DNA from 2 places in the Brevundimonas sp. ABV4_179 genome. Region 1 is predicted to be linked to the other one. Evidence: predicted binding sites of a transcription regulator. Region 1 holds the regulator's gene; the other holds the start of a gene.
What was found. Region 1 encodes LexA, which represses DNA repair genes until DNA is damaged. Its sites were predicted from a motif close to ATGTTCNCNANNTGTTCT; they were not measured.
Positions count from the first base shown of each region.

Region 1 (7,528 bases):
TGAAGCCGGGATCGAAGGTGAAGGCGCCCGTTCCCGCATAAAGCTTGCGGATGTCGATGACGTCCGGGCCGGTGGAGCCCGAAAGGACCGGCAACTCGATGGTCTTGTCCTCGAAGGACAGGGTCGCCGAGCCGGCGGTTTTGGCTTGTTCAGTCATGAATGCCCCTTTGCATCATACGTCCAGGCGCGGGGAGGCGCCGGGCGCTTTTTGGTTTGTGGGTGATCACTTAGTCTGTTGCAGCGCATCATCCAAGCGTCCGAGACTTTCGTCGCGACCGAGAGCGGATAAAGTTCGTGCGATGTCGGGCGAAGCTGACCCTGCGGTAAGCGCCGCGCGCATCGGCGGGCCGATTTTTCCAAAGCCCACGCGCTCGGATTCGGCGAAGGCCTTCAGTTCAGCCTCCAGGGCGAAGACGTCCCAGGACTGGAACAGGGCCAGCCGGTCGCGCAGTCGCGACAGGCGATCCAGCGTCTCGCCAGACAACAGGCCGCGGGCCTTTTCGTCGAGCGTCAGAGGTCGGGTCTTCAGCACGAATGCGGTCTGATCGGCCAAGTCTAGCACCGTCTTGGCGCGGTCCTTGACGAAGGGCATGGCGCGCTGGAGCCGGGCCTCGTCGGCCTCAGCCAGGACGTGCCCTTTCTGCAGGTGAGCGTCCAGCGCCAGCTTGGCCAGTCGTTCGTCGTCGGCCAGACGCAGCCAATGGGCGTTGACGTGGGCCAGTTTGTCGAAGTCCAGCCGAGCTGGGGCCTTGCCGATGCCGGCCAGATCGAACCAGGCGATGGCCTGGGCGTCGCTGAACAGTTCGTCGTCGCCGTGCGCCCAACCCAGTCGGGCCAGATAGTTGCGCATGGCCTCCGGCAGATAGCCCATCTCGGCGTATTCATGCACCGCCTGGGCGCCGTGCCGTTTGGACAGTTTGGCGCCATCCGGCCCGTGGATCAGCGGGATGTGGGCGAAGACGGGCCGCATCCAGCCCAGGGCGTCGTAGATCAGGCTCTGACGCGCGGCATTGTTCAGGTGGTCGTCGCCGCGAATGACGTGGGTCACGCCCATGTCGTGATCGTCCACCACCACGGCCAGATTATAGGTCGGGGCGCCGTCCGAGCGCAGTAGGACCAGATCGTCCAGATCGTCGGTCGACCAACTGACCGCGCCCTGGACCTCGTCGGGCACCGTCACCGTGGTCGATTGCGGCCGGCGGAACCGCACGACGTGGGGCAGAACCAGATCGTCAACGGTGGGCTCGCGGTCGCGCCAAGGCGATTCGAAGCTGCGCTTCTCCGCCTTGGCCTCATCGCGCAGACGGCCCGTCTCCTCGGCGGAGGTGAAGTCGCGATAGGCGTGGCCGGCTTCGAGTAGTTGATCGACCACCTCGCGGTGGCGGTCGGCGCGGCTGAACTGGAACACAGGCTCCTCGTCGGCGAACAGCTCCAGCCAGCTCAGCCCGTCGAAGATCGCCCTGACGGCCTCATCGGTGGAGCGCTCGCGGTCGGTGTCTTCGACACGGATCAGGAAACGCCCTGCGTGTCGCTTGGCGTACAGCCAGTTGAACAAGGCGGTTCTCGCCCCGCCGATATGCAGATAGCCTGTCGGCGAGGGGGCGAAGCGGGTGACGACAGTCGAAGAAGGTGAGGTCATGGGGGAGGGGTCCGTAGGCGAGGCCCTTATACGCTCCGATGCGGCAAAGCCTACCCCCGGCGCGCGATTGCAATCCTGGCTGGCCGATCAGGTCGGCGCCCAGGCGCTGCGATGGCGGCTGTGGGGGCCGGTGGCGTTCGGCGGCGGGTGCGCCTTCTATTTCGCCCTGCGGTCCGAGCCGCCGTTCTGGCCGCTGGTGTTGGCGGCGGTCGCGGCTTTTGCGTTCTGGGGCTTGGCCAAGGCGCGGGGAATGACGCGGCGCATCACATGGCCCCTGCTGCTGATCGCCTGTCTGGCGGGCGGCCTGGCGGCGGCCAAGGCGCGCACTGGCTTCGTCGCCGCCCCCATCGCACCGGTGCTCGGCGAGCCGACGGCGATCGAGGCCTGGGTGGTCGATGTGGACAGCCCTGGCCAACGCGGCGCCCGGGTGGTGATCGCTCCCGTCTGGATTCGCGGCCTGGCGCCAGACCAGACGCCGGTGCGCCTTCGCGCCACCGTGCGGGGCGAACCGCCCGAACCGGGCCGGGCCATACGTGTGTTCGCCATCCTCAATCCGCCGCCGGCGCCGGCCAGTCCCGGCGCCTACGATTTCGGCCGGAACGCCTTCTTCCAGGGCATGGGCGGGGTCGCCTTTGCGCTGGGAGAGACGCGCGAGGCGGACCTGCCCCGCCCGCCGTGGCGCCTGCGGCTGGAGATGGCGGTGAACGGCGCGCGCTACGCCCTGGCTCAGCGCATCGTGGCGCGGTTGGGCCAGCGGACGGGCGGGATCGCGGCCGCCATGACCACCAGCCACGAGACCTGGATCAGTCAGGAAGACATGGATGTGATGCGCGATTCCGGTCTGGCGCATATCCTGTCGGTGTCGGGTCTGCACATGGCCATCGTCGGCGGCTTCGTCTTCTTCGCCGTACGCCTTGGCGTCGCGGCATGGCCCTGGTTGGCGCTGCGGGTTTCGGGCAAGAAGGTCGCGGCTTTGGCGGGCCTGGTCGCGGTGGGGGTCTATCTGGTGGTGTCCGGCGCGCCGCCGCCGGCCGAGCGGGCCGCCATCACCGCCGCCATCGCCTTTCTCGCCATCCTGCTGGATCGGCAGGCGGTGACCATGCACGGCCTGGCGGTTGCGGCCTTCGTCGTGCTGGCCATCCAGCCGGAGGCTGTCGTTACGCCCGGCTTTCAGATGTCGTTCGCGGCGACCGCGGCGCTGGTGGCCTTGGTCGAGGCCTGGCCCAAGCGACCGCGCGAAATTTCCGCACCCTGGCCGATCCTGGCGATACAGCGGTTCGCCGGCTGGATCACGGCGGCGGTGGCGGCCAGCCTGGTCGCCGGCATGGCGACCGGGCCATTCTCCATGCAGCATTTCAACCGCACGGCCGTCTATGGCCTGCTGGCCAATCTCGGCACATCGCCGGTGGCGGACTTCATTTTGATGCCGGCCTTGGCGCTGGGTGCGGCGCTCGAACCCCTGGGGCTGGGCGGCCCCTTCCTGGCGGTGGCGGGATGGGGCGTCGATCTGATGCTGGCGATCGGGTCGTGGACGGCCAGCTTACCGGGGGCCGTTAGAACCATACCGAGCGCGCCCGACGTCGTTCTGCCCATCGCCTTCGTCGGCGTGCTGTTCATCTGCCTGTGGCGCGGGCGGCTACGCTGGATGGGTTTGCCGCTGGCGGCGGCGGTGCTGATCTGGCCCCGTCCGTCGGCGCCTGACCTTTGGATCGGGGACGGCGGAACAAACGCGGCCTTCAATCGGCACGGCGCGGCGGTCGTCGTGTGGCCAGGCGTGCGAGAGTTCGCCGCAGACCTGTGGTCCCGGCGAAGGGGGCTGGCCCTGACCAAGCGGGAAATGGACGGCTGGACCTGCGATCGCTTCTCGTGCCGGCCCCAAAGCCCTGTTGCTGGACCGATCGCATTATGGTGGGGCAGGCGGGCGCCCGATCCCGAACGTCTGGCGGCATTGTGCGAAACGGCCGAGGTCGTCGGACTCCGCGCCGCCGTCCCAGATATTCCCGCATCCTGCGCCGGCCGTCTGGTTCTGGACGGGGTGGATTTCTCTAAGGGCGGGGCGGTCGAACTATGGCGCGATGGCGTCGGCTGGCGCGCGGTCTGGACGACCGACGTGCGCGGCAACCGTCCCTGGACGCGCCAACCCGACCCCGATGTCAGTGATAGCGGCGCATGAGCCCCACCAGCTTGCCCTGAACCTCCACCTGATCAGGGCCGAAGATGCGGGTCTCATAGTTGCGGTTGGCCGGTTCAAGCGCGATGGAGCCGCCCTTGCGGCGCAGGCGCTTCAGGGTGGCTTCCTCGCCCTCGACCAGGGCGACGACGATCTCGCCATTGGTCGCGGTGTCGCCGCGCCGGATCACCACCAGATCGCCGTTCAGTATGCCGGCCTCGATCATAGAATCGCCCTCGATCTCCAGCACGTAGTGATCGCCCTTGCCGAGCATGGATTCCGGCACCGGTAGGCGGTCCTGTTCATGCTGAATGGCGGCGATGGGAGTGCCGGCGGCGATCTTGCCCAACAGCGGCAGATCGCGCGTGTCGTTGGCGGCCATAGGCGCGGTCTCGCGAACCGGTGCGCCGCCTTCGATCACGTCGGGCTTGAACCCGGCCCGGCCGCGCGGCGCGCCGGCGGTCGCCTGTTCGGGCAGTTTGGTCACTTCCAGCGCGCGGGCGCGGTGGGCGAGGCGGCGGATGAAGCCGCGCTCCTCCAGCGCTGTGATCAGCCGGTGGATGCCCGACTTGGAGGCCAGGTCCAAAGCCTCCTTCATCTCGTCGAACGAGGGAGAGACGCCCGTCTCCTGGATCCGTTCGTGGATGAACATCAGCAGTTCGTGCTGTTTGCGCGTGAGCATCGCCAAGCCCTCAAGCGCCCTCTCCGTAGAATCGGAACGGGCCGTGAACATTGATGATGTTCTGTAAGTGTTCCTTCCTAATGTCAACTTAACGGCCGCGCTGGCCCGCATCGGGCCAAGGAAAGCCGTGCCTCAGGCCGCCAGCAGCGCTCGCGTCGCCGCCTCGACATCGGCTTGGCGCATCAGGCTTTCGCCGACCAGTATGGCCTGGGCGTGGGCGGCTGAGACCCGCGCGACATCATCCGGCGTGAAGATTCCGCTTTCCGCGACCAGAAGGGCGCGCACAGGGCTGAGCATCGACAGGCGTTCGGTGACCTCCAAGTCGACCTCGAACGTCCGCAGCGAGCGATTGTTGACCCCCACCAGATCACCGCCCAGCGCACAGGCGCGGGCCATCTCGTTCTCGTCGTGCGTTTCGATCAGGGCGTCCATGCCGAACCGTTCGGCCTCCGCCAGCAACTCGGCCGCAAGCCTGTCGTCGATCATGGCCAGGATGATCAGGATGCAGTCCGCGCCCAGAGCGCGGCTTTCCGCCACCTGCCACGGATCGACCAGGAAATCCTTGCGCAGGCAGGGCAGGGCGACGGCCTCGCGCGCGGCGGCCAGATAGGCGTCGTCGCCCTGGAAGCTGGGGCCGTCGGTCAAGACCGAAAGACATGCGGCGCCCCCCGCCTGATAGGCGCGGGCCAAGGCGGGCGGATCGAAATTGGGGCGAATCAGACCCTTGGACGGGCTGGCCTTCTTGATCTCGGCGATCAGGGCGGGGCGACCCGTCTCTTCTTCGACCCGCTCCAGGGCGGCGCGAAATCCGCGCGGCGCCGAGGCGGTCTTGGCCATGGCCTCGATCGCGTCCTGAGACGTGGCGGCTTTTCGGGCGGCGACGTCCTCGCGCTTGTAGACGGCGATACGGTCGAGAACGTCGGTCATGCGTCGGCTTCGGGGTCCAGCGGAGTCGTGGTGATGCGGGCCAGACGCTCTAGCGCCTGTGCGGCGCGGCCGTCGTCGATGGCGGCGGCGGCCAGCACCGCGCCCTCGGCCAGATCGGCCGCCTTGTCCGCCACGACCAGGGCGGCGGCGGCGTTCAACAGGACGATGTCGCGATAGGCGCCGGCCTGGCCCGCCAGCAGGGCGCGCAAGGCGGCGGCGTTCTCCTCGGCGTCGCCGCCGCGAATGGCGTCGATGGGGCTGCGCGACAGGCCGGCGTCCTCTGGCGTGACCTGGAACCGTCGGACGGCGCCGTCCCTCCATTCGGCCACCTCGGTCGGGCCGGATGTCGCCAGCTCGTCCAGCCCCTGCCCGTGGACGGTCCAGGCGCGCGTCGCGCCCAGCCGCCCCAAGACATCGGCCAAAGGCTCCAACAGACGCGGATCATAGACGCCCATGACCTGACGCCGTGCAGACGCTGGGTTCGAAAGCGGACCCAGAAGATTGAATACGGTGCGAAAACCGATCTCGCCCCGCACGGGCCCGACGTGACGCATGGCCCCGTGATAGGCGGGCGCGAACAGGAAGCAGATACCCGCCTCGTCCAGCGCCTTCCGTTGCTGCGCCTGATCGGCCATCAGGTTCACGCCCAGGATCGACAACACGTCGGAAGAGCCTGATTTAGACGACATGGCCCGGTTGCCGTGCTTGGCGACCTTCAGCCCCGCGCCAGCCAGAACCAGGGCGGCGGCGGTGGAGATGTTGTAGGTGTGCTGACCATCCCCGCCGGTGCCGCAGGTGTCGATGACTTCGTAAGGGTGATTCAGCGTCAGGGCCGCTTCGCGCATGGCCGAAGCGAAGGCGGCGATCTCATCCACCGTTTCGCCGCGCATCCGCATGGCGGTGACGGCGGCTGCGACCTGGGACGGGGTCGGCTCGCCCCGCAGACAGGCGGCGAAGAAGTCGTGCGCCTGTTCCGACGTCAGCGGTCGGCCCTCGACCAGCCGGGCCAGGATCGGCTTGAACCCTTCCGCCATGGTCAGTCCGCCACGATCAGGCGGCCGCGAGGCGCTTTACGCCGGCGATATCGAGGAAGTTGGCCAGCATGTCATGGCCGTGTTCGGTGGCGATCGATTCCGGGTGGAACTGCACGCCGTGGATCGGACGGACGCGATGCCGCAGGCCCATGATCTCGCCGTCGGCGGTCCAGGCGGTGACCTCCAGGTCATCGGGCAGGGTTTCGCGCCGGACGGCCAGCGAATGATAGCGGGTGGCGGTGAAGGGCGAGGGCAGGCCGGCGAAGACGCTCTGGCTCTCATGCAGGATGGGCGACGTTTTGCCGTGCATCAGGGTCTTGGCGCGGATCACATCGCCGCCGAACGCCTGACCGATGGCCTGATGACCCAGGCAGACGCCCAGGATCGGCATGGAGGCCGGCGCCGTCTGGATCAGCGGCAGGCAGATGCCGGCCTGATCCGGCGCGCAGGGGCCGGGGGACAGCAGGACGGCGGCGGGGTTCAGCGCCCACGCCTGGTCCACCGTCAGGTCGTCGTTGCGCACCACATGCGTCGGCGCGCCCAACTCCGCGAGGTAGTGGACGAGGTTGTAGGTGAAGCTGTCGTAGTTATCGACGACGAGGATCATGCCTTGGCTTCTAGGCGCGACAGGCGTCCGCGCCAAGCCAGCGCGGCGGTAAAGCGCATTTTAACTCGCATGGACGCAGGATGCGGCTGTGAAACTGACCGCAGAAAAAGACATCGCCGCCAAGATCGCCGCCGCCAGGGCCAGGCTGGTCGTGGTCGAAAGCCCGCCGAGCGCGGCCGCCGCCTTGGGCGCCGCCGCTCTGGCGGCGATGGCGGCGCTGCTGATGGCCGGAGTGGTCATCGTCGGGCCGGGCGTCCAGTTCGACGACCCGACGACGACGCTGACCCGCTAGCGATTGCCGGTGCGAAAGCGCCAGGCTTCCTCGGCCGCCCGCATCGGCGCGCGCGCCTTGTGCTGGGTTTCGGCGTATTCGGCGGCCGGATCGCTGTCGGCGACCACTCCGGCCCCAGCCTGAACGAAGATGCGGTCGTCCGCGAACAGGGCGGTGCGCAGGGTGATGCAGATGTCC
Region 1 is NZ_CM149976.1:2,234,621-2,242,148, forward strand. Features, by position in the region: gene gltA (citrate synthase) at 1-157, opposite strand, end outside; gene gltX (glutamate--tRNA ligase) at 224-1,639, opposite strand; gene ACYX4P_RS10740 (ComEC/Rec2 family competence protein) at 1,638-3,812, shown strand; gene lexA (transcriptional repressor LexA) at 3,793-4,491, opposite strand; gene trpC (indole-3-glycerol phosphate synthase TrpC) at 4,624-5,418, opposite strand; gene trpD (anthranilate phosphoribosyltransferase) at 5,415-6,452, opposite strand; gene ACYX4P_RS10760 (anthranilate synthase component II) at 6,469-7,059, opposite strand; gene ACYX4P_RS10765 (peptidoglycan-binding protein) at 7,148-7,351, shown strand; gene trpE (anthranilate synthase component I) at 7,348-7,528, opposite strand, start outside.

Region 2 (7,528 bases), 1.5 Mb from region 1:
CGCCACCGTCATCGAACGCGTCTGATCCGGGAGCGAAAGACTATGGAAAACTTCAAGATCGACGTCGACGCCGACGGCATCGCCCTGGTCACCTTCGACGTGCCAGGCCGTTCGATGAACACCCTGACCGGCAAGGTGATCGCAGAGGTCCCGCAACTGGTCGAACGCATCAAGACCGACGACGCCATCAAGGGCGCGGTCATCACCTCGGGCAAGGCGTCGGGCTTCTGCGCCGGCGCGGACCTGGGCGACATGGCGGGCGGCATGCTGGCGGGCGGGGGCGACCTGCAAAAGGCGTTCGACGCCGGCTGGACGCTGAACGGCGCCTTCCGAGCGCTGGAAACCTCGGGCAAGCCGATTGCGGCGGCCATCAACGGCCTGGCCCTTGGCGGCGGGCTGGAGTTCACCCTGGCCTGCCACTATCGCGTGGTGGAAAACGACAACAAGATTCAGCTGGGCCTGCCCGAGATCAAGGTCGGCCTGTTCCCCGGCGGCGGCGGCACCCAGCGCCTGACGCGCCTGGTCGGCGTCCAGAACGCCATGATGGCCATGAGCGAGGGCAAGTCCTTCCGTCCCAACGACGCCAAGGGCGCCGGCATCGTCCACGAAGTGGTCGAGAAGGGCCAGTCGGTCGAGGCGGCCAAGGCCTGGATCAAGAATGGCGGCAAGGCGATGCAGCCGTGGGACGAAAAGTCCTTCAAACTGCCCGGCGGCGGTCCCTTCCATCCGGCGGGCATCCAGAACTTCATGGTCGGCAACGCCATGCTGCGCAAACAGTCCTACGGCAACTATCCGGCCGTGGTGAACCTGATGAAGGCCGTGTTCGAAGGCACGCAGGTTCCGATGGACGCCGCGCTTCGCATCGAGACGCGCTATTTCATCAAGACCCTGATGACGCCCCAGGCCCAGGCCATGATCCGTTCGCTGTTCCTGTCCAAGCAGGAACTGGACAAGGGCGCCGTGCGGCCTGCTGGCGTGCCCAAGTCCGATCCCAAGAAGGTCACGGTCATCGGCGCCGGCATGATGGGCGCCGGCATCGCCTATGTGCAGGCGCTGGCCGGCATCGAGACCATCCTGATCGACCAGACCCAGGAAGCCGCCGACAAGGGCAAGGCCCATGTCGAGGAGTTGCTGAAGAAGCGTCTGTCGCGCGGTCAGCTGACGCAGGAGAAGTACGACGCCCTGCTCGGCTCCGTCACGGCGACCACCGACTATGATCTGATCAAGGGTTCGGACCTGGTCGTCGAGGCCGTGTTCGAGAACCGCGAGATCAAGGCCGATGTGACCAAGCGCGCCGAGGCGCAACTGGCCGAGGGGGCCGTGTTCGGCTCCAACACCTCGACCTTGCCGATCACCGGTCTGGCCGAGGCCTCGGTCCGCCCTGAAGACTTCATCGGCATCCACTTCTTCTCGCCGGTCGACAAGATGATGCTGGTCGAGATCATCCTGGGCGAAAAGACGGGTCAAGCCGCCATCGCCAAGGCGCTGGACTATGTGCTGAAGATCAAGAAGACGCCGATCGTCGTCAACGACAGCCGCGGCTTCTACACCTCGCGCTGCTTCTCCACCTTCCTGATGGAGGGCATGGCGATGCTGGAGGAGGGTTACGGCCCGGCCCTGATCGACAATGTCGGCCGGATGACCGGCATGCCGCGCGGCCCGCTGGAGATGCACGACGACGTCGCCCTGGACCTGTCCTACAAGATCGCCAAACAGACGGCTTTGGACCTGGGTGACAAATACGTCCCGTCGGAAGGCGCCGACATCGTCGCCAAGATGGTCGAGGGGGGACGTTTCGGCCGCAAGAACGGCAAGGGCTTCTACGACTACGACACCAAGCCCAAGACGCTCTGGAAGGGTCTGTCCGACCTGGCGCCCGTCACCAAGGGCATCGACCAGCCGGAAGAGCCGACCGCATTCGCCCAGATCGACGAGCTGAAAACGCGCCTGCTGTATCGCCAAGCCGTCGAAGTGGCGCGTTGCTGGGAAGAGGGCGTCATCGACGACCCGCGTGAGGCGGACCTGGGCGCCATCCTGGGCTGGGGCTTCGCGCCCTGGACCGGCGGCCCGATCAGCTTCATCGACGGCATCGGCCTGGCCAAGTTCGTCGAGACGGCGGACCGTCTGGCGGCGTCGTACGGCGACCGCTTCAAGGTCCCGCAGCTGCTGCGCGACATGGCCGCCAAGAACGAGACCTTCTACGGCAAGTTCGCCCCGGAGAAGGCCGCCGCCTGATCGGTCTCGGACATCGCTGGTCTACGGAACGGGCGGCCTTCGGGCCGCCCGTTTTGGTTTGAGCGCTACCTCTCTCCCGCTCATCCCGGCGAAAGCCGGGACCCAGTTCTGTCGCTCAGCAGTGCGTTGGATCGATTGCCCCGGCCAATGCACAAGCCGTATCTGCCAAAGCACTGGGTCCCGGCTTTCGCTGAGATGAGCGGATAGGTTGAACAATCGAACTCAAGTCCCGCGAACCCTGCTAATCCAAAAAAGAAAAAGACCCGCCCGACACGAGGTCGAGCGGGTCGCTCCGCCGCCCTTCGCGGGGTCGGTGGCGGGTCGCTAGGGGCGACGGAGTAGCGGTGAAAAGACCGGGCCGCAGCCGAAGCGAACGCTCAAAGCCCGCCCGACCGCGCCCAGCCCCTCGTTCTGGCGTCAGCCTTCCAGATCCTGGCCTTCGTCCGGCTCGGGCGCGCCCAGCATGTCGTCGGCGATCTTGTTGGTGGACTGGCGCACGGCCTTTTCGATGGAGGCGGCGATGTCGGGGTTCTGTTTCAGGAACTCGCGCACATTCTCGCGGCCCTGGCCGATCCGGGTGGAGTCATAGCTGAACCAGCTGCCGGCCTTTTCGATCACTCCGGCCTTGACGCCCAGGTCGATGACCTCGCCCAGTTTGGAGATGCCCTCGCCGTACATGATGTCGAAGATGACCTCGCGGAACGGCGGGGCGACCTTGTTCTTGACCACCTTGACCCGGGTGGTGTTGCCGACCACCTCGTCGCGGTTCTTGATCGCACCGGTGCGGCGGATGTCCAGACGCACCGAGGCGTAGAACTTCAGCGCATTGCCGCCCGTCGTCGTCTCGGGGCTGCCGTACATGACGCCGATCTTGTGACGGATCTGGTTGATGAACAGGACGATGCACTTAGACTTGGAGATGGAGGCCGTCAGCTTGCGAAGCGCCTGGCTCATCAGGCGCGCCTGCAGGCCCGGCAGGCTGTCGCCCATCTCGCCCTCGATTTCGGCGCGCGGGGTCAGGGCGGCGACGGAGTCCACGACCACGATGTCCACAGCCCCCGAACGGACCAGGGTGTCCACGATCTCCAGCGCCTGTTCGCCGGCGTCCGGCTGCGACACCAGAAGATCGTCCAGATTGACGCCCAGCTTCTGGGCATAGACCGGGTCCAGCGCATGTTCGGCGTCGACGAAGGCGGCGACCCCGCCCTTCTTCTGCACCTCGGCGACCGTGTGCAGGGCCAGGGTCGTCTTGCCGGACGACTCAGGGCCGAACACCTCGATCACCCGCCCGACCGGCAGGCCGCCGATGCCCAGGGCCATGTCCAGACCCAGCGAGCCGGTCGAGACGCTCTCGATCTCGTTCACCTGCCCGGCCTTGCCGAGCTTCATCACCGAGCCCTTGCCGAAGGCGCGGTCGATCTGCGCGATCGCCGCCTCCAGGGCGCGCTGCTTGTCGCCGTCGTCCTTGCCCACCAATTTCAATGCCGCCTGCGAAGCCATTGCCTTCGTCTCCCTTGCCATGATTCCCGTCATTAAGCTTGGGAGAGACCCGCCTGGACCCGCCCCCGTTTCGTGAGGCCGACTATGGGCACGGTTTGTTCTAGTTCACAAGATGTTCTCTCGATCAAAACGAGAACATAAAATCGAACACGACCGTTTCTGACGCATCCAAGTCAGGCGATCAGTCGCGCGCCCAGCCCGGCGACCATCGCCGCCACGACCAACCCTCCCGCAATCCGGCTCAACGCCCGGATGCCGCCAGCGGCGCCAGGCGACAGTGGTCGGCAGAGGGGCACGATCAGCAAAGCGATCACGCCCAGAACACCCGGCAGGTCCATGCCGACGCCCATAAACACGCCATGTCCCTGCACCAGCAGCCACCCGCCGACGACGGCCGTCGCCAGCGCCGCCGGGATCAGGACGGTCCAGGTGGTCAGACGCGCGGAGATCAGGGCCGCGGTCGCGGCCGTCACGGCGGCGATCAGGGCGGGCCAGATCAGCAGGAAGGCGGCCTCGGGCGCCACGGCCTGGACGGCGACGCCCAGAACCAGCACTAGGCCGATCAAGCCCAGCCACCCGCCCCAGGGCGTTTCCTCCGCCGCGCGCGGCCACAGGCTGAGACCGATCGCGACGGCCGCCGCGCCCAGGACGACCGGATCGACACCCGCGAGGACGGTCGTCAACGCCGCCGCCGCGACCAGGCCAAACGCGACCGTCCGCCCGCCGGCGCGCCCCGCAATCAGCAGCAGCGCCAGGCCCGACAAGGCAAGCGCCACGCCGATCTCCAGCGCCGGCAGACGCCGCAGCAGGGTGTAATAGGTCTCGGGCGACTGAACCCGTCCGCCCAACGGTCCGGCCAGCACCCGCACCGCCTGGCCCGCGACCACGGCGGCGGCCAGCAGCCACAGGCCGTCCGCCGCGCCGCCCAAGACCGCGCCCACCTTCAAGCCCTGAACGCGACGCACCCGCCAGACCGCCAAGCCGGTCGCCAGGGCGGCGATGGCCAGCAGGACCCACCCCACGACCGGCGGATGCCGCACGACCGCCAGGCCGAACAGGTCGGCATAGACGGCGTTCTGTGTCGCCTGGGGCAGCGTCGGGGCGCGCAGCCAGGCGTCAGCCACCTCCAGCGCCTGCGATCCGATATGCTGCAGACTGCCCTGATCCAGGGCGTCCGGCGTGGCGGCGGGCGAATGATACTGATCCGGCCGCCCGATGAAGGCCAGATTGATCCCCGCCAGCCCCTTGGCCGCCGTCACGGTGAAGTCGGTGCCGTTCGGCATCAGTCGATAGACGAAGATCGCCAAGGCGTTGCTGGACGGGCCGCCCGTCACGGCGCCGGCGGCCCGCGCATAGTCAGCGATGACGCCGGCGTTGCCCGGCCCTGTCTCGAACATCATGGCCCGACCGCCGCCGCCCCGCGCCTCCAGATTGACGACGGCCCCGATCCGGTCGCGCCACGGATGGGCGGCGAAGAACGTCCGCGCACCGTCCAGATTGAGTTCCTCGGCGTCGGTCAGCAGGACGATCAGATCGCGGTCCGCCCCGCCGCGCGCCTTGATCGCCCGCACCGCCTCCAGAATGGCCGCCACGCCCGTCGCATCGTCGGCCGCACCGGGCGAACCGGGCACGCTGTCGTAATGGGCCATCATAAGGACGGCGGGCCGGTCGGGGTCGCGGCCGGGCAGGACGCCGACGATGTTGGCCGCCGCCAACCCGTGAGGGCTTCGCCCCTCGCGCTCCAGCCGTTGCACAGCCCCTGGCGACAGGGGGCCGGTCTGTATCCTGGGCGCCAGGCCCAGGGCTGTCATCCGTTGCATCAGATAGGCCTGGACCCGCGCGTGGTCGTCGGACCCGACTGGATGTGGCGCGCGGGCGATCTCGCGCACATCGGCCATCGCCCGCGCGGCGGAAAAGGCTTCGACCGGGGTCGAGACCGGCCGCGGCGCGGGCGTCTGACTGGCGATCACGGCCAGACCCAGGGCGACAGCCAGCGCCGTGAACAACAGGATCAGCCGCATCGTCTTGTCCCCCTGATCGCGATCGGTCCAGTCAGCCCTGCGCGGACGACCGGCGCAAGGGGCGAGCCGATCAGCGACGCACGCTGTTGCGCGCCGTCAGATTGCCCGTGGCGCCGTCCCCGTCGTCGATGCTGGACCCGAAGGGCCAGCCCCGGTCGTCACCGCAATAGGACCTGCGCCCCTCGCGCGACCCGATCACCACCGCGCGGGGCCTGAACCAGCCGGCGCCGGTGAAGACATTGTCCGTGATCCGATTATAGGAGGGCGTCTGGTGGCGGATCACCCCATCCTCGCCGCAGTTGCGGTACAGAAAGACCCCGCCGCGACCGTCCAGCGCCAGCCGGTTGCCGACGATGCGGTTGGCGCCCGATCCGTCCACGGCGATCTGCTCGCGCCCGGTGCGAATGTCGAAATCGTTGTCCTGGATCAGGGCGCCGGCGCTCTCTGCGTCCAGATAGATGGCCACCGACGTTGATCGGCCGGAAAAGCGCGACCGCGTCACCGTGGTCTGCGTGACCCCCGGCCCGACATAGAGGGGAATGGTTCCCACGCCCTGAAACCGCACCCGGTCCAGCACCACCCTGATCGGCGCGGCCGACTGGGCCGCCAGTGTATGCCCGGCCGTGCGCGACGAGGCCAGCAGGTCCCGCATCGACCCGCCCGCCCCCATGCCCCAGATGCGGACATTGCCCGCGACGCCGCAGTTGCGGATGGCCACATCGCTGGGCCTGGACCAGCCGTCGCCCTGGCGGTGCGACCAGACGGCCACGGTCGGGGCGCCGGTGGTCGCCTGGCCCGGCGCGCGGATCTCGCCCCCGCCGCAATCCAGCGCGGCGCCGGACGCAGCCTGGCCCTCGATCAACACCCGACGGCGAATGTCGCGCCCGCCTGTGTCGGCCTGGCAGGCCAGGCGATAGGGCTGGCCCGAGGGCGTGATCAGGTCCGCCAACTCCTGCGCCGTGCAGGGTCGGGCGGCGGGCAAGTCCGAGGCGGACTGGAGCGCGACCGCCAGGGCGAACCAGCCCGCCATCTCAGGGCAGGACGGTCGCCAGGGCCGCCCGCTCGGCCGCGCATCCGGGATTGGTCAGGCCCGTGCGGCGGGCGGCCGCCAGTTCGGCGCGCGCCGCCGCCATATCCGCCTGGAAGGCAGGGTCGGCTATGGCCTGGGCGGCGACCTGACGGCCGATCGTCTCGCCCGCCGCCACGTCGCTGGGATAGTGCATGGCGCAGACCAGGCGGCTGATCCCGATTTCATGTCCGATCCGGCGCACGGCCTCGGCGCGATCCGGCTCCAGCGCCGCGAACGCCTCGCCATAGGCCACGCCGACCGCCGCGCCGCCCGACGGATAGGAGCCGCTGCGGCGCGCGGCCGCGTCCAGGGTCTGGCAGGCGCGGCGCTGGGGATCGTCCGCGATCGGACGGGGGCGCATCTGACGCGCCTTGACCTGTTCGGCCACGCTGGCGGCGTCATGGAAGACGCGGCTCATCATCCGGTCCAGCGCCGGCGTCTCGGCCGAGCCCAGCCGGACCCCCAGAGCGCAGTCGAAATGCTGCAGCGCCAGCGGCGGCCGCACCTCGGCGTGGGAGGTGGCCAGCAGCCAGCGGTCGCCGTCCTCCAACGCCGCGTAGCGGGCCGAAGCCGTCTTGTCCGCCACATCCTGGGTCGAACCCGGCGTCGGAGGAGCGGGGACGGCGGCGGCCATGTCCGACAGCACGGCGGCCGACAGATAGCCGTCCTTCGGCATCGTCACGACCGACTTCGGCGATCCGGC
Region 2 is NZ_CM149976.1:132,120-139,647, forward strand. Features, by position in the region: gene ACYX4P_RS00655 (acetyl-CoA C-acetyltransferase) at 1-25, shown strand, start outside; gene ACYX4P_RS00660 (3-hydroxyacyl-CoA dehydrogenase NAD-binding domain-containing protein) at 43-2,235, shown strand; gene recA (recombinase RecA) at 2,653-3,735, opposite strand; gene ACYX4P_RS00670 (M20/M25/M40 family metallo-hydrolase) at 3,909-5,756, opposite strand; gene ACYX4P_RS00675 (right-handed parallel beta-helix repeat-containing protein) at 5,827-6,786, opposite strand; gene ACYX4P_RS00680 (phosphatase PAP2 family protein) at 6,788-7,528, opposite strand, start outside.
Region 2: recA (recombinase RecA) is a predicted target of LexA. The motif match lies at 3,837-3,854, and genes of this name have one in related genera.